Regions from separate parts of the Enterobacter cloacae complex sp. HYC042_NIDB genome, predicted to be linked through region 3. Evidence: predicted binding sites of a transcription regulator. Region 3 holds the regulator's gene; each other region holds the start of a gene.

Region 1 (7,018 bases), 970 kb from region 3:
GGCTTAATCCTGTAAGCGGGCGATCTCTTCGCCAAACTCTTTGATATCTTCGAAACTGCGGTAGACAGAGGCGAAGCGGATATAGGCGACCTTATCGAGCTTTTTCAGCTGCTCCATCACCAGGTTGCCGATCATTTTGCTCGGCACTTCACGCTCGCCCAGGCCACGCAGGTAAGATTTAATGTGGTTTAACGCCATTTCGACATCATCCGCGCTGACGGGCCGTTTTTCGAGGGCCTTCAGCATTCCGCTGCGCAGTTTCTCTTCGTTAAACGGCTCGCGCACGTCGTTACTTTTTACCACGCGCGGCATTACCAGCTCTGCAACCTCAAAGGTCGTGAAACGCTCGTTGCACACCAGACACTGCCGACGACGGCGCACAGAAGACCCTTCGCCCACAAGGCGAGAGTCGATGACTTTGGTATCCACAGCGGAGCAGAATGGGCAATGCATACGGTATCCCTGTTATCTGGTTAACTGATTTTCATTTTACCCTGATCTGGCCTGACAACAAAGGAGGAGCTTTTTTGAGACAAAGGATCTATGTCCGGCGGTACGTTGCTGGCTACCATTATGGGGATCCGTCATTTCAAGGAATAAACGCTATGACAAGACGTTACCTGAAAATTTTACTGGTGGGGAGCCTCTTCACCCTTAGTGCCTGTGCACAGCAAACCGAAGTCCGCCAGATGAAACAAAGCGTGAATACGCTCAACACGGCGATGGACAAACTGAACAAAGAAACGGTGAAGATCACCCAGCAAAACGCGCTGAACGCTAAATCCACCAGCGGAGTATATCTGCTGCCAGGAGCGAATACGCCTGCCCTGCTTAATAGCCAGATTGGCACGCTGAAGATGTCTCTGGTGAATGTGGCGGCGAATGCGGATGGTACGCGCGCAACATTACGTATTCACGGTGAGTCCAACGATCCGCTGCCCGCCTTCAGCGGCACCGTAGAGTGGGGCCAGATCCAGGGCACCACGGAGAGCTACCAGGAGGTGAACGTGAAGAACCAGCTGTTCACCGCTCCGGCCAGCGTGTTAGCGCCCAGCGATGTGGATATTCCACTTCAGCTAAGCGGACTTACGCCTGAGCAGTTAGGCTTTATCCGCATTCACGACATCCAACCTGCCGCGCAGTAATCCCTTCCTTTTGAGCGGAGTGAAATGTCACTCCGCTAACATTTACATTTCGTATGGATTGGCAACAGAAATGATTGCCGCTACAATCCCGGCCGTTTAAAGTACGCAAACGTGAACGCAATCGATTACGCGTGTGAGAGATATGTGAAACAACACATATTTTTGTGAGCAGGGATTCCTATAATAGGCACCGCAGAAACACGAAATATTTAGAAACGCAATTCGCGCATTTTTCACTCCCGGAAGGGAATTTCAATCAGTGGCATGATTATGAAAAAAACATTACTCGCAGCCGGTGCAGTTCTGGCACTGTCCTCCTCTTTCACTGTTAACGCAGCGGAAAACGAGAAACCACAATACCTCTCCGACTGGTGGCACCAGAGCGTTAACGTGGTAGGCAGCTACCACACCCGTTTCGGACCGCAGATCCGCAACGATACCTACCTGGAATATGAAGCGTTCGCCAAGAAAGACTGGTTTGATTTCTACGGCTATATGGATGCGCCTGTGTTCTTCGGTGGTAACACCGATGCGAAAGGTATCTGGAACCACGGTTCCCCACTGTTCATGGAGATTGAACCGCGCTTCTCCATCGACAAACTGACCGGTACCAGCCTGGCGTTTGGTCCGTTCAAAGAGTGGTACTTCGCGAACAACTACATCTACGACATGGGCCGCAATAAGTCCGGTCGTCAGAGCACCTGGTATATGGGTCTGGGTACTGACATTGACACCGGCCTGCCAATGAGCCTATCCCTGAACGTGTATGCAAAATACCAGTGGCAGAACTACGGCGCAGCGAATGAAAACGAGTGGGACGGCTACCGTTTCAAAGTGAAATACTTCGTGCCAATTACCCAGCTGTGGGGCGGTAATCTGAGCTACATCGGTTTCACTAACTTTGACTGGGGCTCAGACCTGGGCGACGACGATTTCCGTGACCTGAACGGCAAGAAAGCGCGTACCAACGATTCCATCGCCTCCAGCCACATCCTGGCGCTGAACTACGATCACTGGCACTACTCTGTTGTTGCGCGTTACTGGCACAACGGTGGCCAGTGGAACGACGATGCGAGCCTGAACTTCGGTAACGGCGACTTTAGCGTCCGCTCTACCGGCTGGGGTGGTTACCTGGTCGTGGGTTACAACTTCTAATCCGTGCGGGATTGTGCGGGCTGGTGCCCTCACCCCTTCCCTCTCCCATGGGAGAGGGTGCAAACACAAAAAACGGCAACATCGTTGCCGTTTTGCTTTTACCTCGCCACCCGGCTTTTTACTGCTTCACCTTGCGCAAAAAATCCGCCAAAGACCTGTCCGCACTCTCACTGAACCGCCTCTCCGTCATTACAACATTGAGACACCGGTCGAGCCGGAAACAGCGGTAGTCATCGCGCCGTTCACACCATGCCGCCAGCAGCCAGCGCTCCCCCCAGAAGAATAACCCCAGCGGCTGTACCTCACGTTTTGAGAGTAGCCCGGCTTCATCACGATAATGCAGCGCCAATACGCGCTGAGCGGAAATCGCCTGGTGAATCATGTCAAAATCGCTGCGGGAGTGGCTTTGCATGCAAAAATCCGGGGCGTAGATCCGCGTCTGCTCCGCCTTTCTGCGGCTCTCCTCGGGCAGAATAGCCAGCACCTTCTCCTGGGCCGACTCCAGCTCGCGCGACAGCGATTCACCTCCCCAGGTTTTGAGCAGGCGAATCGCGACCATCAGCGCTTCGGATTCCTTATTTGTCAGCATCAGCGGCGGCAGGTCAAAACCCGACATCAGCCGATATCCGCTTCCCGCCTCGCCTTCCACCGGCACGCCGGAAAGCGACAGGTCGCGGATATCGCGGTAGACCGTGCGCTCGGACACGCCAAGCCGGTCCGCCAGATGCGCTGCCGTTGTCAGACGCCTGCCCCGCAGGATCTGCACAATCTGAAACAAACGGTCAGCGCGTCGGGTCATAACGTCATTCGCTCTCAGGCAGGTTGATGAAGGCCGACGCGGTTACCCTCGCTGTCGGTAAACAGTGCGATAGTGCCGATACCATGCGGCAGCTCCAGCGGGCCAAACACGCACTCGCCGCCCGCAGAGGCGATGCGATCGAGCGTGGCCGCCAGATTGTCAGTATGCAGGTAAATAATAGCGCCCTGCAAAGAGGGCGTAACGCCGTCAAATTTTGCCAGCGCTCCTCCGGTGGCGGGATCCTCATGCGGGAAAACCGCCAGCTCGGCAATGTCCATTTTCTCGCGACGCAGCGCGAGCTGCATCACCGGCTCATAAAATTTGATGGCACGATCCATATCCGAAACCGGAATTTCAAACCAGTTAATTACGCTTTTCATACATCCTCCTGCCTGTTGTTTGGGTTCAGAAGGAGTCTACGGCAGGGCTCCTGACAGCATACTGTCAGGAGTGTTTGTCAGGAGCAGATAAAAAAAATCCCGGTCAACAGACCGGGATTCAGATAACGCGCTAAACGTCGCCTTACGGCAGAATGGACGGCTGATCCGCCCCTTCTTTCTCAACCTTCTGCTGGAGCAGGTGCTCACGCTTCATGCCAAGTTTCAGTGCCAGAGCGGACGCCACGTAAATAGACGACGCCGTACCGATGGAGACACCGATCAGCATGGTCAGCGAGAAGCCTTCCAGCACCGGGCCACCGAAGAGGAACAGCATCAGGATCACCATCAGGGTAGTACCAGAGGTGATCAAGGTACGATGCAGCGTCTGGGTCAACGACACGTTAAAGATTTCGTACGGCGTGCCGCGACGGATCTTACGGAAGTTTTCACGGATACGGTCAGATACCACGATACTGTCGTTCAGTGAGTAACCGATTACGGACATCAGGGATGCCACGATGGTCAGGTCAATCTCAATGTGGAACAGAGACAGTATGCCCATGGTGATCACCACGTCGTGCGCCAGGGCGATAACCACACCGGCCGCCAGTCGCCACTCGAAGCGGAAACCGACGTACACCAGGATGGAGATCAGCGCCACCAGCAGCGCCATGGCGCCGGTTTGCGCCAGGTCCGCACCCACGCTCGGGCCGACGAACTCAATACGCTTGACCGCCGCGCTCTGGCTGGTGGTCTCGTTAATGACCTGTACGACCTTGCTACCCAGCTCCTGGCTGCCGTTGGCATCGTGCACCGGCGGCATACGCACCATGATGTCGCGGCTGCTGCCGAAGTTCTGCAGCAGCGGCTCTTCAAAGCCCGCTTTCTGCAGCGATTCGCGCATCTGGTCCATATCGACCGGTTTTTCCAGGGAGATCTCGATGACCGTACCACCGGTGAAATCGAGACCCCAGTTAAAGCCCTTCACGCCCATAATGACGATGGACAAAATCAGCAGTAAACCTGAAATGCCGAAGGCCCAGTAGTCCCAGCGCATAAAGTCCCAGACTTTACGGCCATGGTTCAATTGTTCAACAGTATATTCCTGTGCCACAACGCACTCCTCAGATAGACAGCTTTTTGACGCGCTTGCCGCCGTACAGCAGGTTCACGATGGCACGGGTGCCGACAATAGCGGTAAACATTGACGTTGCGACACCGATACCGGTGGTAATCGCAAAGCCTTTGATCGCGCCAGTACCCACTGCATACAGGATAAGAACCTTGATCAGTGTTGTTACGTTCGCATCGAAGATAGAGCTGAACGCGCCTTTATAACCTTCGTCAATCGCCTGCTGGACAGAGCGACCGTTGCTCAACTCTTCTTTGATACGTTCGTTAATCAGTACGTTGGCGTCGACCGCCACCGCAAGGGTCAGAACGATACCCGCAATCCCCGGCATGGTCAGCGTCGCCCCCGGCAGCAGGGACATAATGCCGATGATCAGCACCAGGTTTGCGATCAGCGCGGAGGTCGCAATCAGACCGAACTTCTTATAGAAGAAGATCATGAAGAGGATAGAGACCGCCAGACCGGCCAGACACGCTTCCAGACCCTGCTGGATGTTTTGCATACCCAGAGTTGGACCAATGGTACGTTCTTCAACAATCTGAATTGGCGCAATCAGCGCACCGGCACGCAGCAGCAGCGAGAGCTGACGCGCTTCGTTCGGGTTACTAATACCGGTAATACGGAAGCTGTTACCCAGACGAGACTGGATGTTGGCGATGTTAATCACCTCTTCCTCTTTCACCAGCACCGCACGGCCGTTTGCATCTTTCTTACCGCTGTCTTTGTACTCCACGAACAGGGTCGCCATCGGTTTGCCGATGTTGTCCTTGGTGAAGTTAGACATGATGTTACCACCCGCGCTATCCAGCGAGATGTTAACCTGCGGCTGGTTGTACTCATCCTGGCTTGAAGTGGAGTCGGTGATGTGGTCACCGGTCAGGATCACGCGCTTGTACAGCACAACCGGCTGACCTTCACGGGTCTGTTTCACTTCGGAGTCACCCGGAATACGGCCAGACGCCGCGGCAGACTGATCGACATTGGAGTTCACCAGACGGAATTCCAGCGTCGCGGTCGCACCGAGGATCTCTTTCGCACGCGCGGTATCCTGGATACCCGGCAGTTCAACCACGATACGGTCAGCACCCTGACGCTGTACCAGCGGCTCAGCCACGCCCAGCTGGTTTACACGGTTACGCAGAATGTTGATGTTCTGCTGAACGGCATATTCACGCGCTTCTTTCAGACGCGCATCGGTCATCACCGCGCGCAGCTGGTTGCTGCCCTGAGAGGTGATCACCAGGTCACGGTGACGTTGGGTCAGGTAATCTACAGCCTGATCGCGCGCCGCGCTGTCGCGGAACGTGATGCTCATGCCGTAGTTATCTTCTTTACGCACGGTAGTGTATGGGATGCCTTTGTTGCGCAGATCGCTGCGCAGGCTGTCGATATTCTGTTCCTGCAGCTTGCCGAGCGCGGTATCCATATCCACTTCCATCAGGAAGTGAACGCCGCCACGCAGGTCAAGACCCAGCTTCATTGGCTCTGCGTTCAGCGCAGCCAGCCAGCGAGGGGTTGCAGGAGCAAGGTTAAGCGCCACGACATATTTGTCACCCAGCACGCCCATCAGCGCTTCGCGAGCGCGGAGCTGCGTGTCGGTGGTGTCGAAGCGAGCAAGAATTGCACCCTCTTCCAGAGCCACAGACTTAGCGGTAATTTTTTCTTCTTGTAACGTTTTCTGGACCTGGATCAGCGTTTGCTCACTGGCGGCGACACCGCGCGCGCCAGTGATTTGAACGGCCGGATCCTCACCATACAGGTTGGGAAGCGCGTACAGCAGGCCGACGATAATCACGACGACCAGCATGATGTACTTCCACAAAGGATAACGGTTTAACACGGCAGTTCCCTTTGGGAAAAGTTGGGATTACAGCGCCTTCATGGTGCCTTTCGGCAGAACGGCAGCTACGAAGTCACGTTTGATAACCACTTCAGTGGTGTCGTTCAGGGCGATAGCAATGTAGCCGCTTTCAGCCACTTTGGTTACGCGGCCGACCAGACCACCGTTGGTCAGCACTTCATCGCCTTTCGCGATGGAGTCCATCAGCTTTTTGTGCTCTTTGGTACGCTTCTGCTGTGGGCGCAGGATCATGAAGTAGAAGATCAGACCGAACACAACCAGCATCAGGATCAGAGACATCGGGCTGCCCTGCGCCGGAGCACCTGTTGCCGCTACCGCATCAGAAATAAAAAAGATCATTCAAATTCCCTCATTATTAATATTAATCAACGTTCAACGGTGGAACATCCCGCCCCTGACGTTGGTAAAAATCGGTCACGAAGCTCTCTAATTTACCCTCTTCGATAGCCTTGCGTAAACCAGACATTAAGCGCTGATAGTAGCGAAGATTATGAATCGTATTGAGACGCGCGCCCAAAATCTCATTACAACGATCGAGATGATGCA
Region 2 (7,018 bases), 1.5 Mb from region 3:
GTTTGATGTCGCCAATCTGCGTCGCCGCAATGTTGGTCAGCGCTTCACCAACCGCCAGTCGTGCGGAGGCGGCGAAGTCCAGCAGCGCCACCGGGGTGCGTTCGCCCAGCGCCATCGCTTCGCCGTAGTAGCTGTCGAGGCTCGCGGTGGTCACGGCGCAGTTCGCCACCGGGATCTGCCACGGGCCAACCATCTGATCGCGCGACACCATACCGGTCACGGTACGATCGCCGATGGTCACCAGGAAGGTTTTCTCAGCAACAGCAGGCAGGTGTAGCACGCGATTAACGGCTTCTGCCACGGTGATGCCCTGGCGATCCAGCGCTTTGCCCGCTGCTTTACGGGTTGTTACGTCGCGGGTCATCTTCGGCGTTTTACCGAGCAGCACGTCCAGTGGCAGATCGATAGGCTGGTTGTCGAAATGGGTGTCGCTCAGAGTCAGGTGCTGCTCTTCGGTCGCTTCACCGATGACGGCATACGGCGCGCGTTCGCGGCGGCACAGCTCGTCAAACAGCGGCAGCTGGTCGGCCGCAACCGCCAGCACGTAGCGCTCCTGGGATTCGTTACACCAGATTTCGAGCGGGCTCATGCCCGGCTCATCGCTCAGGATATCGCGCAGGTTGAAACGGCCACCGCGACCGCCGTCGCTCACCAGCTCCGGCATGGCGTTGGACAGGCCGCCCGCGCCCACGTCGTGGATGAACAGAATCGGGTTAGCATCGCCCAGCTGCCAGCAGCGGTCGATCACTTCCTGGCAGCGACGCTCCATCTCTGGGTTGTCACGCTGCACGGAGGCAAAATCGAGATCCGCATCAGACTGGCCGGAGGCCATAGAGGAGGCCGCGCCGCCGCCCAGACCGATGTTCATCGCCGGGCCGCCCAGCACGATCAGCTTCGCGCCGACGACGATCTCGCCTTTCTGCACGTGATCGGCACGGATGTTGCCGATCCCGCCTGCCAGCATGATCGGTTTGTGGTAGCCGCGCAGCTCTTCGCCGTTGTGGCTGTCCACCTTCTCTTCGTAGGTACGGAAGTAACCGTTCAGCGCCGGACGACCAAATTCGTTGTTAAACGCCGCGCCGCCCAGCGGACCTTCGGTCATGATATCCAGCGCGGTCACGATGCGCTCTGGCTTGCCGAAATCTTCTTCCCACGGCTGTTCAAAGCCAGGGATGCGCAGGTTGGAGACGGAGAAACCGACCAGACCCGCTTTTGGTTTCGCCCCACGACCGGTCGCCCCTTCGTCACGGATTTCGCCGCCGGAGCCGGTCGCCGCACCCGGCCACGGAGAAATGGCCGTCGGGTGGTTGTGGGTTTCCACTTTCATCAGAATATGCGCAGGCTCCTGATGGAAGTCATAGCGCCCTGCTTCGCGATCGGCGAAGAAGCGGCCCACCTCGGAACCTTCCATCACCGCGGCGTTGTCTTTATAGGCAGACAGCACGTGGTCAGGGGTTTGTTCCATGGTGTTTTTGATCATTTTGAACAGCGACTTCGGCTGCTGTTCGCCGTCGATGATCCAGTCGGCGTTGAAAATCTTATGGCGGCAGTGCTCAGAGTTGGCCTGCGCGAACATGTAGAGTTCGATGTCGTTCGGGTTGCGGTTGAGCTTAACGAACGCGTCCTGCAGGTAGTCAATTTCGTCTTCTGCCAGCGCCAGGCCGAGACGCAGGTTGGCGTCAATCAGCGCCTGACGGCCCTGCCCCAGCAGGTCCACGCTCTGTACCGGCGCAGGCTGATGATGGGAGAAAAGCTTCTGTGCGTCATCAAGAGAGGCAAACACGCTCTCCATCATGCGGTCGTGCAATTCAGCCGCAACCGCCTGCCACTGCGCGTCGCTCAGGGTAGAGGCTTCGACGTAGTACGCTACGCCGCGTTCCAGACGGTTAATCTGGCTCAGGCCGCAGTTGTGGGCAATGTCGGTGGCTTTGGAAGACCAGGGGGAGATGGTGCCCGGACGCGGCGTCGCAAGGATCAGTTTGCCGGTTGGCGTATGGCTGCTCAGATTTGGGCCATACTTGAGCAGGCGTTCCAGCTGTACGCGCTCCTCTGCATTCAGGGGGGCATTCAGGTCAGCAAAATGGACATACTCAGCGTAAATATTGCTTACCGGAAGGTCGGCCGCCTGAAAACGTGCCAGCAGTTTGGTAATACGGAAGGCAGACAGTGCAGGCGAACCACGCAGAATTTCCATCATAAGTCTCTCGTCTTCGAAGCGCCGGGGCGCTTACAGTGTGCGCAAGGGGGGAAAACGGGCGTCATTATAGAGAATCCTGAGCGCCGACGAAACCGTTTGCGTCGAAATAAAATCGACTTCAGCGTTTAACAATAGATGTGACCTGTCTCTCTAATTGGTTGCCAAGTGGCGCAAGTTTACGCAAAATGCCGCTCATTCAATGACAAACCTTATGATTAACATGGCTACAGCAGACTGAGGCAACCGGCGTCGCAGAGAATTAACTAATTGAAAAAATTAAAGATTAATTATCTGCTCATCGGCATTGTAACGTTGCTGCTGGCAGTGGCCCTCTGGCCTTCCATCCCCTGGTTCGGCAAAGCCGAAAATCGTATCGCCGCCATTCAGGAGCGGGGGGAACTGCGCGTCAGTACCCTCAACTCTCCGCTGATTTACAGCGACATCAACGGCAAAATTATTGGTCTGGATTATGAGCTGGCGCAGCAGTTTGCCGATTATCTGGGCGTGAAGCTTAAAATTACCGTCCGCCAGAACATCAACCAGCTGTTTGACGACCTGGACAACAACAACGCCGATATCCTCGCTGCCGGGCTGGTCTATAACAGCGAGCGCAGCAAGAACTACCAGCCGGGCCCGACCTACTACTCCGTTTCCCAGCAGCTGGTTTATCGCGTCGGGAGCCTGCGCCCGCGTACGCTTGCCTCGATCAACGCGCAACAGCTGACGATTGCTCCCGGCCACGTAGTGATTGACGACCTGCGTGAGTTAAAGGAGAAAAAATACCCGGATCTGAGCTGGACGGTTGACCCTAAACTCGGCACGACGGAGCTGCTGGAGCAGGTCAAAGATCAGAAACTGCCTTACACCATTGCCGATTCGGTGGCGATCAGCCTGTTCCAGCGGGTGCATCCTGAAATCGCCGTGGCGCTGGACGTGACGGACGAACAGCCGGTGACCTGGTTTACCCATCTGGATGATGACCAGACCCTCTCGGCGGCCATGCTGGATTTTTATAACACCATTAATGAAGACGGCACGCTGGCGCGACTTGAGGAGAAGTACCTCGGCCACGGGGATGACTTTGACTACGTTGACACCCGCAGCTTCCTGCGCGCGGTTGACAGCGTCCTGCCTGACCTGCAGCCGCTTTTCGAAAAATATGCCCAGGAGATTGACTGGAAACTGCTGGCGGCTATCTCGTACCAGGAGTCCCACTGGGACACCCAGGCCACGTCGCCAACGGGCGTACGCGGACTGATGATGTTAACCAAAAATACCGCGCTGAGCCTGGGCGTTAACGACCGTACCGATGCGGAACAGAGCATCAGCGGCGGGGCGCGCTACCTGCAGGATATGATGGCTAAAGTCCCGGAAACCGTGCCGGAAGAGGAACGGATCTGGTTTGCGCTGGCGGCCTACAACATGGGCTACGCGCACATGCTTGACGCGCGGGCTCTGACGGCGAAAACGAAGGGAAACCCGGACAGCTGGTCAGACGTAAAACAGCGCCTGCCGCTGCTGAGCCAGAAGCCATGGTACAACAAGCTGACGTATGGCTACGCGCGCGGACATGAAGCCTACGCCTACGTGGAAAATATACGTAAGTATCAGATTAGCCTGGTCGGCTATCTGCTGGAGAAAGAGAAAGAGGCAACAGAGGCAAAACAGCTGGCGGAAAGTTATCCGGTTGTAGCGCCGGACGAGCTTAATCATCCGACAACTTCATTTCTGCCTTTTGTTGCTTTTTCTGCTGACGGCGCATTCGAAAGAAATCGCTTAATAGCCCCGAACACTCTGGTGCAAGTACCCCACCGATAGTCTGCACCTGATGATTCATTCCTGGATGACCCAGCACGTCCATCAGTGAACCGGCCGCACCGGTTTTTTCATCTCGCGCTCCAAACACCAGGGTACCGATTCGGCTGTGCACCATCGCCCCGGAGCACATCACGCAGGGTTCAAGGGTGACGTACAGAGTGGTATCGAGCAGACGATAGTTTTGCAGCACCAGGCCGCCCTGACGAAGCGCCATAATTTCGGCGTGCGCTGTAGGATCGTGGCGGCCAATAGGACGGTTCCACCCTTCCCCAATCACCCGGTTGTTATGAACCAGCACCGCGCCCACGGGCACTTCGCCCTCGTCCCAGGCCCGTTGAGCCAGCGCCAGCGCGTGGCGCATCCAGTATTCATGATTGTGTTCTGAGGTGGACAAGGGCTGATACTCCAGTCTAAAAGCGGGCGGCATTATACACAGCCCTTACAGATAAGACTATTCGAGTTGCTGAAGTTCACCGAGGGGAGTAACGCGCCAGCGGTGCTGGCAAAAATAGAGCAGCGGGTTGTCCTGCTTGCTGTCGCTGTAGCCGCTGTAAAGACGCAGCGGCGTGCCGATGCGTTTTTCCAGCTGGACCACTTTTTCATGCCCCAGACAGCGCATCGTCAGGACCCAGCCGCCGTAGCCGCGGGAAATTTGCGTGGCGATAAGGTTTACGCGCGGCAGCCAGGGGGTATCAAAGTAGACCTGCTCCACCAGCGTCTGCGGGGAGCCGGTAATCAGCCAGATATCGGCATCGTTGGCGTCAAGATAGCTGGTCAGACGCGCCTGCACCACGGGAAACGCGGCAACGTGGCCGCGGAACCAGAGAGCGAACTCGTTTTCGAGCTGTTTGAGCCGCGCTTCGCTGTGGCCAAACGTACATCCCCACAGCAGCAGGCTCATCGGCCAGCGCGCCGCCCGGCCTTTTACCAGCAGCGCGATGCCAATGAGGGGTAAGAGCGGTAAGACGAGCAGCGCGTTCAGAGGCTGACGCCGCAGCAGGTAGCGCATAAACGTACCAAACATATCCTGCTGATGCAGCGTTCCATCCAGATCGAAAAAGACAACGCGACGCTCGTGATTGGCCAAACCTTACTCCTCTGGGTCGTTGAATCCTAACAGCCAGGTAAACAGGAACCCGGCGATCACCGCTACTAAATAGCCTAACAGATAGAGCATGACTTTTCCGGTCACGATGGTTAATGCCAGCGGTAAACCGGAGAGACCAAAGGTGATAACGGTGGCGACTTTCCAGTAGCTGATGAGTGCCCCGCCTACCGCGCCCCCCAGACAGGCCGCAAGGAACGGTTTACCCAGCGGCAGCGTGACGCCGAATATCAGCGGCTCGCCAATGCCGAGCAGCCCGACCGGCAGCGCCCCTTTAATCACTTTTTTCAGGCGCGCGTTGCGGGTTTTCATCAGGACGGCAATCGCTGCCCCCACCTGCCCGACGCCCGCCATCGAGAGAATAGGCAGCAGCGCGTTATAGCCGTGCGCCTGCACCAGCTCGACGTGGATCGGCACCAGCCCCTGATGCAGGCCGGTCAGCACCAGCGGCAGGAAGGTACCTGACAGCACCGCCCCCACCAGCAGACCGCCGCGGTCGATAGCCAGAGACGCGCCGTGGGCAATGGCGTCAGAGATCCACCCGCCTAGTGGCTGAAGGACCACAATCGCGACGCTACCGGTAATTAACGTGGTCAGCAGCGGGTTGAGGATCAGCTCAATCGAGCCAGGCAGAACCGCGCGTAGCTTTTTCTCGATCCAGCACATAAGAATAACCACCAGCAGCACGGCAATCACCCCGCCGCGACCAGGCTGGAGCGCCTCGCCAAACAGCGTGATTTGCGCCAGCTGCGGGCTGGACAAGATCCCTGCCATTACGCCGCCCATGGCCAGCGAGCCGCCAAACACCTTCGCGGTATTGACCCCGACCAGGATGTTCATAATGGCAAACACCGCGCTGCCGAAGATCCCGAGAATGCCCAGCAGGTTCGGATACTGCGTGGCAAAATCCCCGACGATATCTGGCCGCTTAAGGATGTTGATGATCCCGGTGATCAAGCCGGAAGCTATAAACGCCGGGATCAACGGGATAAAGACGTTTGCCAGCTGTCGCAGCGCATCGCTCATGGGAGCTTTGTATTTGGCCTTCGCCTGCGCTTTGGTGCGTTCAGCGTCGTCAACCGTCACGCTTGCACCGCCGACCATCAGCGCGCGCATGGCATCGACAACCTGCGCCGCCTTGCCCGGCCCGACGATCAACTGGTGTTGCTGCCCCTGTTTCACGTAGCCACTGACGCCGGACAGCTTCTTCAGACCCGGCACGTCAAGCTGATCGTCGTTATGCACCTCGACGCGCACGCGCGTCATGCAGTTTTCCAGACGCTGAATATTTTTCTCCCCGCCTATCCCCTGCAGGATATCGCTGGCGAGCGCTGCTGTTTTGTCCATAAACGCCTCTGCTAGTTTTCTAAAGCCGCCCGTAAGAAGCCGTTGTGCGCGTCGAGTTTGGCTCGCGCAGCCGCCGCGTCCAGCCCGCTTAAGATCATTAAAATGGCCGGTTTAACGTCGTGCTCGGTCTGCCTGAGCACCGCTTCTGCCTCTTCACGGCCCGCGCCTGTCGCCTCCATCACCATGCGGCAGGCTCTGTCCACCAGCTTGACGTTGGTGGCCTGCATATCGACCATCAGGTTCTGGTAGACCTTGCCGAACTTCACCATCGCACCGGTGGAGATCATATTGAGCACCAGCTTTTGCGCGGTCCCGGATTTCAGGCGCGTGGAGCCGGTGAGCGCTTCCGGCCCAACGACCGGAGAGATGGCGATAGCGGCCACCTGCGCAATCGGCGAGCCGGGGTTGCAGGAGATGGCGATCGTCGTGCAGCCGGTCCGGTTGGCGTATTCCAGGCCGCCAATGACGTACGGCGTGCGCCCGGATGCCGCCAGGCCGACCACCAGGTCGTTCGCCGTCAGGTTCAGATCCTTCAGGTCATCCTCACCCAG
Region 3 (7,018 bases):
CCACCAGCGCTACGCCGCTGATGACCGTGGACGTGTGGGAACATGCTTACTACATTGATTACCGTAATGCGCGCCCGAACTACCTGGAGCACTTCTGGGCTCTGGTTAACTGGGACTTTGTCGCGAAGAACTTCGCCGCGTAAGAGACACGCAGAAGGGGTAACCCTTCTGCGTTTTTGCTTATTCAGCCGTGCAAACCGCTTCAGGCTGTTTACGGCCGGACATCATCACCAGCAGCAGGCCGAGCGCGGCAATAATCGCCCCCATCACCGGCACAAAACTGTACCCCAGACCGCCTGAAATCACGGCGCCTCCGGCGGCGGCGCCCAGCGCATTGCCGAGATTGAATGCCCCGATATTCACGGAAGACGAGAGACCCGGCGCCTCATGGGCGACACGCATCACGCGCATCTGCAGCGGCGGCACCACGGCAAAGGTGGCAGCGCCCCAGACAACCATCGCAATCGCCGCGCCGAATTCATTCTGCGCCAGCCACGGGATCGCGACCATAATGACAATCAGCAGGGTTAAAAAGCCCTTCAGCGTGCCGTTCACGGAACGGTCAGCAAATTTCCCGCCGAGATAGTTGCCAATCGAGAAGCCGACGCCAATCAGCACCAGCATCGCGGTAACAAAGAGTGGCGTTGCGTGGGTAATGTCGTGTAAGACCGGCGAAATATAGGTGTAGAGGGTAAACATCGCTCCTGCCCCCAGCACGGTGGTCAGCAGCGCGGAGAGTACCTGCGGGCGCATCAGCACCGACAGCTCTCTGCGTACATCAGGGCGTTCACCCGCACTGCCTTTTGGCAGGGAGAAGAATAACGCCACCATCGCGACCACGCCCAGTCCGGCCGTCGCCAGGAAGGACATCCGCCAGCCAATGACCTCGCCCAGCCAGGTTGCCGCAGGAACACCGCCGATGTTAGCGATGGTCAGCCCCATAAACATGGTCGCCACGGCGCTGGCCTGCTTGTGTTTTGGCACCACGCTTGCGGCCACGACTGAGCCCAGACCAAAGAAGGCACCGTGGTTGAGGCTGGTCAGAATGCGCGACAGCATCAGAGTGGTGTAATCCGGCGAAATGGCCGAAAGCACGTTGCCCAGGGTGAAAATCGCCATCAGGAAAATCAGCGCATTGCGACGCGCACGGTGCGAAAGCAGAAGCGTCATCAGCGGCGCTCCCACCATCACGCCGATAGCGTAGGCGCTGATTAACATCCCGGCGGCCGGGATCGAGACGTCCACGCCCCGGGCGATAACGGGCAGTAACCCCATCGGGGAGAATTCAGTGGTGCCAATCCCAAAAGCGCCAATCGCCAGGGCCAGCAGGGGAAAATTGATTTTCATGCGTCAACTCCGGATGCCGTGTCATGTGGTGACACAGAACAAAGAAGCGGAAAGCATGACATCAATCACAAAAAATGAGAAGTTAACAAAATGGCAAAAGATTTTTGCCAGAGAAGTAACAATCGGAGCGTTCGGGAGGGAGAAGGCTCTCCCCCCGCGTAAATCAATGCAGCGCAGCCGTCAGGCCAGCCGCCACAATCAGCGCCAGCACAATAACGGTGGTGAACAGCGAAAACTTCAGATCGGAACTCATCAATTTTTCTCCTTTTAATCCCCCCACGAAAAGTGAGCTTGCTCATTTTTGCACAGTTTACGTCAAAAATCTTCCTGGATTTAAGCTGATAAACACTTTACCTCTTCCCCTTTTCATCAAGATAGGCCAAAATTCCACGCTAAATTTATTAGCGTACCGGCCATTGACCCCCTCCTGACGTCCCGTGTCGTTTTCCCGGCGTGCCGCAATTCAAAATTGCGTGATAAGGGTGAGAGAAGGCAAACGTTTACCTTCAAGTTTTTCAGGAGTTTAGGATATGGTCTGGAGTGACATTTAATGGCAACAATTAAAGACGTAGCAAAACGCGCAAACGTTTCCACTACAACCGTATCACATGTAATTAACAAAACCCGTTTTGTGGCGGAAGAGACGCGCAACGCCGTCTGGGCAGCGATCAAAGAGCTGCACTACTCGCCGAGCGCGGTTGCGCGCAGCCTCAAGGTTAATCACACCAAGTCTATTGGTCTGCTGGCGACCAGCAGCGAAGCGGCCTATTTTGCCGAGATCATTGAAGCGGTAGAAAAAAACTGCTTCCAGAAAGGCTATACCCTGATTCTCGGCAACGCCTGGAACAGCATTGAAAAACAGCGCGCCTACCTGTCGATGATGGCGCAAAAGCGCGTGGACGGCCTGCTGGTAATGTGTTCAGAGTACCCGGAATCCGTGCTGTCGATGCTGGAAGAGTATCGCCATATCCCTATGGTGGTGATGGACTGGGGCGAAGCGCGCGCCGACTTCACCGACTCCGTTATCGATAACGCCTTTGAAGGCGGTTACATGGCGGGCCGTTATCTGATCGAACGCGGCCACCGCGAGATTGGCGTGATCCCGGGTCCGCTGGAACGCAACACCGGCGCGGGCCGCCTGGCCGGTTTTATGAAAGCGATGGAAGAAGCGCTAATCACCGTGCCGGAAAACTGGATCGTGCAGGGCGACTTTGAGCCGGAATCAGGCTACCGCGCGATGCAGCAGATCGTCTCCCAGCCTCACCGTCCAACCGCCGTTTTCTGCGGGGGCGATATCATGGCGATGGGCGCCCTCTGTGCGGCCGACGAGCTGGGTCTGCGCGTACCGCAGGACATCTCCGTGATCGGGTATGACAACGTGCGCAACGCGCGCTTCTTCACGCCAGCGTTAACCACCATTCACCAGCCGAAAGATTCACTGGGTGAAACGGCCTTCAATATGCTGCTGGACAGGATCGTCAACAAGCGTGAAGAGTCACAGTCCATTGAAGTTCACCCTCGCCTCATCGAACGCCGTTCCGTTGCGGATGGCCCGTTCCGCGACTACCGTCGTTAATTTCATTGCGGAGCCAGTCAGTCTGGCTCCCGCAGCCACTCCCGGTTAAGCGTTTCGCTGTCCCCCAGATAGTCCAGCAGCCAGGCCATCGCCGGCGAGACATCATTTTGTTGCCAGGTGAGGCAGCAGGCCGCATCCGGGAACGGATTCTCCAGCGTTAGCTCAACCCACTCACCGGTGTCGATTCGCGGACGTGCAAAATGGGCGGGCACCATGCCTACGCAGAGCCCGGCGCTGAGGCACGTCGCCGACGATCCCCAGTCAGGGGCGACAACCCGCCGCTGGTTGTCCAGCAGCCAGGTAATTCGCTTCGGCAGCGAGCGGGAGGTATCTTCCAGCACCAGCGACGGCCAGCTGCGCAGCGTATCGTCGCTCAGCGGCCCTTCCGTCGCCGCCAGCGGATGATCGCTTGCCACCACGCATTTCCAGCTCAGCATCCCCATATCGCGAAAGGCGTAACGTCCCCCGACCGGGATCGCCTGGGTCGCGCCAATCGCCATCTCTACCCTGCCGTCCGCCAGCGCATCCCAGACGCCGTTAAACACCTCCTGCGAGACCCGCAGTTCTACGTCTGAGAAATGCCGATAAAAATCGACAATCATCTGCCGGGTGCGCTCGGGCTTAACGATGTTATCCACCGCAATGGAAAGGTGGCCCCGCCAGCCGTTCGCGATCTGCTGACACTGCTCGCGGGTGATCTGCATTTTTTTGATAACAGAACGCCCTTCCTTCAAAAACCACGCCCCTGCGGGCGTTAATTCAACATCACGATGCCGCCGTTCAAACAGCGGTACCGCCAACCACTCCTCAAGCTGTCGCACCGTATAGCTGATGGCCGAAGGGACGCGGTGCAACTCCTGCGCCGCTCCGCTAAAGCTGCCGTTACGCGCGACAGCATCGACCACTTCAAGAGAATAATCGGACCACATTTTCTGCCTGCAAAAAATTTGAATGCACCCGCCAAATATTAGCGTTTCACAAGCGGCTTTGCACTCCCTACACTCAGCGCCAACATATACCTGCCTCCTCAGGAGAATAAAACAGTGCAACCCAGGAAAGGTTTTTTAGTCTGGCTCGGCGGCTTAAGCGTGCTGGGCTTTTTGGCCACCGATATGTACCTGCCGGCGTTTGCCGCCATGCAGGAAGATTTGCAAACCCCTGCTGCCGCCATCAGCGCCAGCCTGAGCCTGTTCCTGGCCGGTTTTGCCTTCGCGCAGCTGCTCTGGGGACCGCTTTCGGATCGCTTTGGGCGTAAACCGGTGCTGCTGCTGGGGCTGGCCATTTTTGCCGTGGGCTGCCTGGGGATGCTATGGGTGCGCGATGCCACCTGGCTGCTGGTGCTGCGGTTTGTTCAGGCGGTCGGCGTCTGTGCCGCGGCCGTGACCTGGCAGGCGCTGGTCACCGATTACTATCCGGCGAACCGCACTAACCGTATTTTCGCCACCATCATGCCGCTGGTAGGGCTCTCACCGGCCCTCGCCCCGCTGCTGGGAAGCTGGATCCTCGCGCACTTTGACTGGCAGGCCATCTTTGCCACACTGTTTGCCATCACGCTGGTGCTGATGCTGCCGGCGTTCGCCCTCAAGCCCGCGCATAAAAAAGAGGCGCACGCAGACGCGAAGCCGATTACCTTCACCTCCCTGCTGAGCGCGAAAGCGTATCGCGGCAACGTTCTGATCTATGCCGCCTGCTCGGCGAGCTTCTTCGCGTGGCTGACCGGCTCGCCGTTTATTCTGCACGATATGGGCTATAGCCCGGCGGCCATTGGCCTGAGCTACGTTCCGCAGACCATCGCGTTCCTGGTGGGCGGGTACGGCTGTCGCGCGGCGCTGCAAAAATGGGAAGGCCAGCAGATGTTGCCGTGGCTGCTGGTGCTCTATGCGCTGAGCGTCATCGGCACCTGGGCCGTAGGGTTTATTCCGGGCGCGGGTCTGGCCGAAATATTGATTCCATTCTGCGTGATGGCCATAGCGAACGGGGCGATCTACCCTATCGTTGTGGCGCAGGCGCTGCGTCCGTTCCCGCAGGCGACAGGCCGCGCGGCTGCGCTGCAGAACACCCTGCAGCTGGGGCTGTGCTTCCTGGCAAGCCTGGTGGTCTCCGCGCTGATCGCCACGCCGCTGCTGACGACAACCAGCGTGATGCTGGCTACCGTTGCGCTGGCCGTCATAGGCTATCGCATGCAGGCTTCCGCTCAGGATGAGAGCACGCAGGTAGAAACCTCGCATGCCTAATCGCGCCAGAAACTATGTTAATTTTCAGTGATTAGGTTGCTAAGAATTTTCTATTGAATCACCAAATTTTGAGGCCTATACTAAATTTGGTTCGATTAAATACGATAAATATTATGTGTTAACGGGAGCCGGAGTGCTCCCGTTTTACCATGGAAGGCATTTCGGCAAGGGTTATCTCCCTTCCTCTGTTCTACGTCGGATACTAGCCTCGCGGTATTTACCGTGAGATTTCTCACAAACCAAAAAAGCGTCTACGCTGTTTTAAGGTTCTGATCACAGTAGGGTGATGGAGAAGCTATGAGTTCATCGTGTATAGAAGAAGTCAGCGTTCCGGACGATAACTGGTCCCGGATCGTCAGTGAACTGTTAGGTCGGGCAGGCATCACTATCAACGGATCATCCCCATCGGATCCTCAGGTTAAACATCCCGATTTTTTTAAACGCGTGTTGCGCGAGGGGTCGCTAGGCCTGGGGGAAAGCTATATGGACGGCTGGTGGGAATGCGAACGGCTGGATACTTTTTTCGCCAGCGTGCTGCGTGCTGGTCTGGAAAAACAGCTCCCCCGTAATCTTAAAGACACCCTGCGTGTCGCCTCTGCCCGTCTCTTTAACCTGCAAAGTAAAAAGCGTGCCTGGATCGTCGGCAAAGAGCATTACGATCTCGGCAACGATCTGTTCAGCCGCATGCTGGACCCCTTCATGCAATACTCCTGCGCCTACTGGAAAGAGGCGTCGACGCTTGAAGAGGCTCAGCAGGCCAAGCTGCGCCTGATTAGCGAGAAATTGCAGTTGCAGCCCGGTATGCGCGTGCTGGATATTGGCTGCGGCTGGGGCGGGCTGGCGTATTTTATGGCGAAGCACTACGGCGTCAGCGTGGTCGGCGTCACCATTTCCGCTGAACAGCAAAAAATGGCGCAGGAGCGGTGCCTGGGGCTTGATGTGGATATCCGCCTGCAGGATTACCGGGACCTGAACGAACAGTTTGACCGGGTCGTTTCCGTGGGCATGTTCGAGCACGTCGGGCCGAAAAATTACGACACCTATTTCGAGGTGGTGGACCGTAATCTGAAACCGGACGGTATTTTCCTGCTGCACACCATCGGCTCTAAGCGGACCGACAATAACGTTGACCCGTGGATCAACAAATACATCTTTCCGAATGGCTGTTTACCGTCCGTACGCCAGATTGCCAACGCCAGCGAATCCCATTTCGTGATGGAAGACTGGCATAACTTCGGCGCGGATTACGACACCACGTTAATGGCGTGGCATGCACGTTTTCAGGAAGCCTGGCCTGAAATTGCGGACAACTATTCTGAACGATTCAAGCGGATGTTTAGCTATTATCTGAATGCCTGCGCGGGAGCGTTTCGCGCGCGAGATATTCAGCTCTGGCAGGTTGTTTTTAGCCGTGGGATTGAACACGGCTTGCGGGTCGCACGCTAGAAAAATAACCCCGGCCAGCCGGGGTTATTTTTTATTCTTCTTCTACAGCTTTAATTATTGCGGCTTCTTTTGCGGCCAGCACGCGCTCAACGGTATCTACAACCGCCTGGGTTTGCGGATCGATTTCGATATTCACGCGATGCCCCAGTTTTTTCGAACCCAGCGTGGTGCGCTGCAGCGTCTCGGGAATTAAATGCACGCAAAAACGCGTCGGAGTAACTTCTCCCACCGTCAGACTAATCCCATCAATGCCAATAAACCCTTTATAGAGGATGTATTTCATTAATGACGGGTCCTGCACTTTAAACCAGATTTGACGGTTATTTTCTGATGTGACGATTTTCGCCACTTCGGCGGTGGTCATGATGTGCCCGGACATCAGATGGCCGCCAATCTCGTCGCTGAACTTCGCCGC

What was found. Region 3 encodes PurR, which represses purine synthesis genes. Its sites were predicted from a motif close to CANGCAAACGTTTGCNTG; they were not measured.
Region 1: a site for PurR is predicted at 1,260-1,277, ahead of OKF39_RS05935 (nucleoside-specific channel-forming protein Tsx). Genes of this name have one in related genera too.
Region 2: a site for PurR is predicted at 2,283-2,300, ahead of purL (phosphoribosylformylglycinamidine synthase). Genes of this name have one in related genera too.

The regions. Positions count from the first base shown of each region.
Region 1 covers NZ_CP109650.1:1,253,470-1,260,487, reverse strand. Annotated here, with positions in the region: gene nrdR (transcriptional regulator NrdR) at 4-453, opposite strand; gene OKF39_RS05940 (SadB/YajI family lipoprotein) at 606-1,145, shown strand; gene OKF39_RS05935 (nucleoside-specific channel-forming protein Tsx) at 1,416-2,300, shown strand; gene OKF39_RS05930 (helix-turn-helix transcriptional regulator) at 2,419-3,099, opposite strand; gene OKF39_RS05925 (VOC family protein) at 3,114-3,479, opposite strand; gene secF (protein translocase subunit SecF) at 3,622-4,593, opposite strand; gene secD (protein translocase subunit SecD) at 4,604-6,451, opposite strand; gene yajC (preprotein translocase subunit YajC) at 6,479-6,811, opposite strand; gene tgt (tRNA guanosine(34) transglycosylase Tgt) at 6,834-7,018, opposite strand, start outside.
Region 2 covers NZ_CP109650.1:3,718,534-3,725,551, forward strand. Annotated here, with positions in the region: gene purL (phosphoribosylformylglycinamidine synthase) at 1-2,197, opposite strand, end outside; gene mltF (membrane-bound lytic murein transglycosylase MltF) at 2,465-4,015, shown strand; gene tadA (tRNA adenosine(34) deaminase TadA) at 3,903-4,442, opposite strand; gene yfhb (phosphatidylglycerophosphatase C) at 4,467-5,102, opposite strand; gene OKF39_RS17760 (PTS transporter subunit EIIC) at 5,106-6,467, opposite strand; gene murQ (N-acetylmuramic acid 6-phosphate etherase) at 6,479-7,018, opposite strand, start outside.
Region 3 covers NZ_CP109650.1:2,223,991-2,231,008, reverse strand. Annotated here, with positions in the region: gene sodB (superoxide dismutase [Fe]) at 1-143, shown strand, start outside; gene OKF39_RS10710 (MFS transporter) at 181-1,347, opposite strand; gene cydH (cytochrome bd-I oxidase subunit CydH) at 1,511-1,600, opposite strand; gene purR (HTH-type transcriptional repressor PurR) at 1,898-2,923, shown strand; gene punR (DNA-binding transcriptional activator PunR) at 2,941-3,852, opposite strand; gene punC (purine nucleoside transporter PunC) at 3,967-5,157, shown strand; gene cfa (cyclopropane fatty acyl phospholipid synthase) at 5,455-6,603, shown strand; gene OKF39_RS10680 (riboflavin synthase) at 6,635-7,018, opposite strand, start outside.